One region of the Aeribacillus sp. JST-2 genome, then DNA from elsewhere that is predicted to be linked to it. Evidence: a T-box and tRNA genes for the amino acid it is inferred to sense, from the RefSeq annotation. Region 1 holds a T-box; the other holds one or more tRNA genes.
What was found. The T-box of region 1 lies ahead of leuS (leucine--tRNA ligase). A T-box ahead of a tRNA ligase gene usually reads a tRNA of that ligase, here a tRNA-Leu.
Positions count from the first base shown of each region.

Region 2: it has a tRNA-Leu gene. The T-box ahead of leuS (leucine--tRNA ligase) is inferred to sense a tRNA for this amino acid. The anticodon was not compared.

Region 1 is NZ_JBVVUU010000028.1:28,665-32,053, forward strand. It holds gene AC0KTX_RS12765 (diglucosyl diacylglycerol synthase) at 1-968, shown strand, start outside; T-box leader at 1,066-1,285, shown strand; gene leuS (leucine--tRNA ligase) at 1,348-3,389, shown strand, end outside.
Region 2 is NZ_JBVVUU010000029.1:28,378-31,766, reverse strand. It holds tRNA gene AC0KTX_RS13000 (tRNA-Asn) at 8-82, shown strand; tRNA gene AC0KTX_RS12995 (tRNA-Ser) at 86-177, shown strand; tRNA gene AC0KTX_RS12990 (tRNA-Glu) at 190-264, shown strand; tRNA gene AC0KTX_RS12985 (tRNA-Val) at 266-341, shown strand; tRNA gene AC0KTX_RS12980 (tRNA-Met) at 428-504, shown strand; tRNA gene AC0KTX_RS12975 (tRNA-Asp) at 508-583, shown strand; tRNA gene AC0KTX_RS12970 (tRNA-Phe) at 590-665, shown strand; tRNA gene AC0KTX_RS12965 (tRNA-Thr) at 683-755, shown strand; tRNA gene AC0KTX_RS12960 (tRNA-Tyr) at 764-848, shown strand; tRNA gene AC0KTX_RS12955 (tRNA-Trp) at 853-926, shown strand; tRNA gene AC0KTX_RS12950 (tRNA-His) at 938-1,013, shown strand; tRNA gene AC0KTX_RS12945 (tRNA-Gln) at 1,020-1,094, shown strand; tRNA gene AC0KTX_RS12940 (tRNA-Gly) at 1,106-1,180, shown strand; tRNA gene AC0KTX_RS12935 (tRNA-Cys) at 1,187-1,260, shown strand; tRNA gene AC0KTX_RS12930 (tRNA-Leu) at 1,269-1,357, shown strand; tRNA gene AC0KTX_RS12925 (tRNA-Leu) at 1,383-1,466, shown strand; gene AC0KTX_RS12920 (hypothetical protein) at 1,670-1,798, shown strand; gene AC0KTX_RS12915 (RrF2 family transcriptional regulator) at 1,852-2,277, shown strand; gene mnmA (tRNA 2-thiouridine(34) synthase MnmA) at 2,360-3,389, shown strand, end outside.

The sequences.
Region 1 (3,389 bases):
TCTCCATCGGAAAACAATTTTATCGTTTATTCTATTATAGTGTTGACAAAATGTCTAATAAACGCATTATGAATTTATATGTAAAACTTGGCCACCGCAGGCTGCAAGAGCTTGTGCGAACGATGAATCCCGATATTATCATTAATACTTTTCCAATTACCGTCGTTCCCGAATACCGGACTCGCACAGGTTTATTCATTCCTACCTTTAATGTATTGACAGATTTTTGCCTTCATCGGGTTTGGATTCATAAAAATATAGATAAATATTATGTTTCATGCGAAGATTTAAAGCGTAAGCTCGTTCAGCATAACATCCCCCCGTATCTGGTCAAGGTAACGGGTATTCCTATTCGCCCCCATTTTGAAGAAACCATTGAAACGTCCACATTATATGCAAAATACGGATTGGATCCTAAAAAGAAAATTTTGCTGATCGCTGCAGGGGCGCATGGTGTTTTAAAAAATGTCAAAGATTTATGTGAATCTTTTTTTGTGCGGGATGACATGCAAATAGCCGTTGTATGCGGAAATAATCAATCTTTGAAAGCAGAGCTTGAACCGCTTCAGCATAGGCATCCAGACAGAATTAAAATTTTCGGGTATGTAGAAAGAATTGATGAGCTGTTCCGAATTTGTTCTTGCATGATTACAAAACCTGGTGGAATCACATTAAGCGAAGCGGCCGCTTTGCAAGTTCCTCTTATTTTGTATAAACCGGTTCCGGGTCAGGAAAAAGAGAATGCAGAGTTGTTTTCCTCAAAAGGTGCAGCCATCGTGATCAACAAACTTGAACAAGTTCGGGATACCGTCAATGATTTATTCAACCATCCGGAAAAAATGGATGAGATGAAAGAGAATTTAAAACTGCTTCACCAACCAAACGCAGCGGAATCAATTTTACAAGATATTTTAAATGAAGCAGAAATCATGCTTTCATCGGTTTATCAAGGTTCTGTCAATTATTAAACATTTCTTGGCGAGAAAGATTCATAAGCAAAATCCAAATTTTTCGACATTGACTTGCATGACATTAGAAAATTCATTAAAATAACAGTATGAAAAAGCAACAACGATGAAAAGGATTAGTAGTGAATAAATGCGTTCAGAGAATTGGCGCATGGTGCAGGTCAATCGTTGTTTATTCATGAAACCCTTTAAGTTACGGGTATGAAATACTTTTTCAGCAGATTCGTGCCCGACGTGCTTCCGCATTTGTGAGCAGAATGAGCGCAATGTTGCGCTAATTTGGGTGGTGCTGCGGGATATTGTCTCTCGTCCCTTCGTCGTTGGGATGGGAGATTTTTTATTATACGTCTCTTGTCCATAAAGAAAAGGAGGATCTAGCATGAGCTACAACCATCGCGAAATCGAGAAAAAGTGGCAAAAATATTGGCTCGAGAACAAAACCTTTAAAACTGAAGATGATTCCGATAAACCGAAGTTTTATGCTTTGGATATGTTTCCATATCCGTCAGGCGCCGGACTTCATGTCGGCCATCCGGAAGGCTATACGGCAACGGATATTTTAGCTCGTATGAAACGGATGCAAGGCTATAACGTGCTCCATCCGATGGGATGGGACGCATTCGGCCTTCCGGCTGAGCAATATGCGCTCGATACAGGCAACGATCCGGCTGAATTCACGAAGAAAAATATTGATAATTTCCGCAGACAGATCCAATCCCTCGGTTTTTCCTATGATTGGGATCGGGAAGTCAACACGACAGATCCAGAATATTATAAATGGACTCAATGGATCTTTTTAAAGCTTTACGAAAAAGGGCTTGCATATATCGATGAAGTGCCTGTCAACTGGTGTCCTGCTCTGGGAACCGTTTTGGCGAATGAAGAGGTGATTGACGGAAAAAGCGAGAGAGGGGGGCACCCTGTTATTCGCCGCCCAATGAAACAATGGGTATTAAAAATTACCGAATATGCAGACAGGCTGCTGGAAGATTTGGAAGAGCTTGATTGGCCGGAAAGCATTAAAGAAATGCAGCGGAATTGGATCGGCCGGTCGGAAGGAGCAGAAATTCATTTTGCAGTAGATGGAACTGATAAAACATTTACTGTTTTCACTACTCGCCCTGATACACTTTTCGGCGCCACTTATGCAGTGTTGGCACCAGAGCATCCGCTTGTAAAGGAAATTACAACTGATGAGCAAAAAGAAGCCGTTGAAGCCTATTTAGATCAAATTAAAAGCAAAAGCGATTTGGAAAGAACAGATTTGGCGAAGGAAAAAACAGGAGTGTTCACGGGAGCTTTTGCCGTCAATCCTGTCAGCGGCGAAAAATTGCCGATTTGGATTGCCGATTACGTATTAATGAGCTACGGAACAGGAGCCATCATGGCTGTTCCAGCCCACGATGATAGGGACTATGAATTCGCCAAAAAATTTGATTTGCCAATCAAAGAAGTCGTAGCGGGAGGAAACATTGAGCAAGAAGCTTACACTGGAGACGGCGAGCATGTCAATTCCGGCTTTTTAAACGGAATGAAAAAAGAAGAAGCTATTGATACGATGATCAAATGGCTGGAAACGAATCAAAAAGGAAAAAGAAAAGTAACCTACAGGCTCCGCGACTGGTTGTTCAGCCGCCAACGTTATTGGGGAGAACCGATACCGATTATCCACTGGGAGGACGGAACCATTACGCCTGTCCCGGAAGAGGAGCTGCCGCTAATGCTGCCGGAAACAGATGAAATCAAACCTTCGGGTACAGGTGAATCGCCTTTAGCCAACATTCAAGATTGGGTGAATGTCGTCGATCCGAAAACAGGGAAAAAAGGACGTCGTGAAACGAACACGATGCCGCAATGGGCTGGAAGCTGTTGGTATTATTTGCGCTACATCGATCCGCGCAATCCGGACAAATTAGCTGATCCTGAAAAACTCAAAAAGTGGCTGCCTGTTGATATTTATATTGGCGGTGCCGAACACGCCGTTTTGCACTTGTTATATGCTCGATTCTGGCATAAATTTTTATATGATATCGGGGTGGTTCCGACAAAAGAACCGTTCCAAAAATTGTTTAACCAGGGAATGATTCTCGGCGAAAACCATGAAAAGATGAGCAAATCAAAAGGAAACGTCGTCAATCCGGATGAAATTGTAGAAAGCCATGGAGCAGACACTCTTCGTTTATACGAAATGTTCATGGGACCGCTTGATGCATCAATCGCTTGGTCGACGAAAGGGCTTGACGGAGCCCGCCGCTTCCTAGATCGTGTATGGCGTTTATTTGTAACGGAAGACGGCAAACTGAATCCCAACATTGTCGATAAACCGTCTAAAGAGCTTGAACGGATTTATCACCAAACAGTGAAAAAAGTGACGGAGGATTATGAGAATCTGCATTTTAACACGGCCATTTCCCAATTGAT
Region 2 (3,389 bases), on a different contig from region 1:
CAATCATTCCGCAGTAGCTCAGTGGTAGAGCATTCGGCTGTTAACCGAACGGTCGCAGGTTCGAATCCTGCCTGCGGAGCCATTTGGAGAGCTGTCCGAGTGGTCGAAGGAGCACGATTGGAAATCGTGTAGACGGTCAACGCCGTCTCAAGGGTTCGAATCCCTTGCTCTCCGCCAGATGAAAATTTTGGCCCGTTGGTCAAGTGGTTAAGACACCGCCCTTTCACGGCGGTAACACGGGTTCGAATCCCGTACGGGTCACCATGGAGGATTAGCTCAGCTGGGAGAGCACTTGCCTTACAAGCAAGGGGTCGGCGGTTCGATCCCGTCATCCTCCACCATATACATAATAAGCGATCAATGATAACGCTATTGATATAGATTGAATTTTTTACATATTAGAAAGTTTTTAAAATTTCTCTATTATCGCGGGGTGGAGCAGTCCGGTAGCTCGTCGGGCTCATAACCCGAAGGCCGCAGGTTCAAATCCTGCCCCCGCAACCAACTGGTCCCGTAGTGTAGCGGTTAACATGCCTGCCTGTCACGCAGGAGATCGCGGGTTCGATTCCCGTCGGGACCGCCATAATAAGGCTCGGTAGCTCAGTCGGTAGAGCAAAGGACTGAAAATCCTTGTGTCGGCGGTTCGATTCCGTCCCGAGCCACCATGTTAGCATTTACATATGCCGGTGTAGCTCAATTGGTAGAGCAACTGACTTGTAATCAGTAGGTTGGGGGTTCGATTCCTCTCGCCGGCATTTACTTTGGAGGGGTAGCGAAGTGGCTAAACGCGGCGGACTGTAAATCCGCTCCCTCAGGGTTCGGCGGTTCGAATCCGTCCCCCTCCACCATTCTAGGGGCATAGTTTAACGGTAGAACAGAGGTCTCCAAAACCTCCGGTGTGGGTTCGATTCCTACTGCCCCTGCCAATATGGCGATGGCGACTGTGGCGAAGTGGTTAACGCACCAGATTGTGGCTCTGGCATTCGTGGGTTCGATTCCCATCAGTCGCCCCATGTTAATGGGCTATAGCCAAGCGGTAAGGCAACGGACTTTGACTCCGTGATGCGCTGGTTCGAATCCAGCTAGCCCAGCCATCTTTCATTATGCGGAAGTAGTTCAGTGGTAGAACACCACCTTGCCAAGGTGGGGGTCGCGGGTTCGAGTCCCGTCTTCCGCTCCAAAATTGGGCGGCATAGCCAAGTGGTAAGGCAGAGGTCTGCAAAACCTTTATCCCCGGTTCGAATCCGGGTGCCGCCTCCAATTCCAACGCCGGGGTGGCGGAATTGGCAGACGCACAGGACTTAAAATCCTGCGGTAGGTAACTACCGTACCGGTTCAAGTCCGGTCCTCGGCACCATTGAGTAGTTATTCAATTTGAACACGCCGATGTGGCGGAATTGGCAGACGCGCACGACTCAAAATCGTGTTCCCTTGCGGGAGTGTGGGTTCGACTCCCACCATCGGCATCGAAAATAGGACAAAGGCTTTAGAGACAAGGGGTTTCACATAGGTGGAATCCCTTGTCTTTTATTTACCGAATACGATTCGAGAAGGAAAAATCGTGTGCGTACAATCGTGTTCGGTGAGGTGAAATGGAAAGTGAAAAGAATGGAAAATGAGAGAAAATTGCAGAGAAAGAGCAAGAGTGTAAGAAGAGGAGAGCTGAGTCGTGGAACTTTTGCTAATATCTGATGACATCGTAGAAATTGAATACACGTTTGATGAATTGTTAGAGATTTTATTAAGGATTCATCTCCTAAATTTAATTCACGGCAGACGAATAGAAGTAATTTATTGAGTTGACAATATAAACTGTAATCTTTATTATTACATTTAGGAGGAAGGTTCGATATGAATAGCGATTTTTCGATTGCCGTTCACTGCGTTGCTTATTTAGCCGAAAAGCAAAACCAGCGAGTAACCAGTGAAGACATCTCTCAAAGTGTTTCTGTCCACCCAGTAAGATTAAGAAAAATTTTAAGCATATTAAGAAAAGAAAATATAATTACTTCTAAAGAAGGGGCAAAGGGTGGATTCTCTTTAAACGCTCAACCTGAACAAATTACGTTAGACAAAATTTTTAGAATCACTAGTGAGGAAACGCTTGTGCCGAAATGTCCCGATTCCAATGACAATTGCATAATAGGCAAACATCTATCAGATATACTTATTCGCATTTTTCATAATGCAGAAGAACATTTTTTAAACTATTTAAAAGGTGTGACCGTCAAAGATATCATTAATGAAATCCATAACAATAGTTCGTTTCATACATGAAACAAAATATTTTGTTGCGCATAAAAATTTTTTTAAACAAAACTGTAACTAAAAATATTTCAGTTTTAGGGGGTGAAGGAAGTTGAAGAAAAAACGAGTAGTCGTCGGAATGTCTGGAGGAGTGGATTCCTCTGTAGCTGCTTACCTTCTTAAAAAAGAAGGGTACGACGTCATCGGGGTATTTATGAAAAACTGGGATGATACGAATGATGATGGAGTATGTACAGCGGCTGAAGATTACGAAGATGTTAAAAGAGTTGCCAACCAACTCGGGATTCCTTACTATGGCGTAAACTTTGAAAAAGAATATTGGGATCGTGTATTTACGTATTTCATGGATGAGCTGAAGCGAGGCCGAACACCGAATCCAGATGTAATATGCAATACTGAAATTAAATTTAAAGCGTTTGTTGACTATGCTCTTTCACTTGATGCGGATTATATCGCAACGGGTCATTACGCAAGAATCAACAGAGAAAATGGCCAAATCACCTTGCTGCGTGGAAAAGATGCGAATAAAGATCAAACGTATTTTCTTAGCCAGCTAACATCGGACCATTTGTCTAAAGTTCTGTTCCCGCTGGGTGAGTTAACGAAGGGTGAGGTGCGAAAAATCGCCCAAGAATTGAACCTTATTACCGCCAATAAAAAAGATAGTACCGGAATCTGTTTTATTGGAGAACGAAATTTCAAAAACTTTTTAAAGAATTTTTTGCCGGCACAGCCTGGAGAAATTCGTTCGCTTGATGGAGAAGTGCTCGGTACTCATGATGGTTTAATGTATTACACAATCGGCCAACGAAAAGGGCTTGGCATCGGCGGCAAAGGAACAGGAGAACCTTGGTATGTCGTCGATAAAGATTTAGACAACAATGTTTTACTTGTTGCTCAAGGCAAAGACCATCCGGCATTGTTCTCTACTGGACTGATTGCATCAAACCTGAACTTGATAAATGGGGATGTTCGTCTTAGTACGTTTGCATGTACAGCTAAATTCCGCTACCGTCAAGAGGATCAAAAGGTGCGTGTCCATATTCGTCCGGATGGAACGGTGTTTGTAGAATTTGAAAAACCAGTTAAGGCTGTGACACCAGGGCAAGTAGCGGTATTTT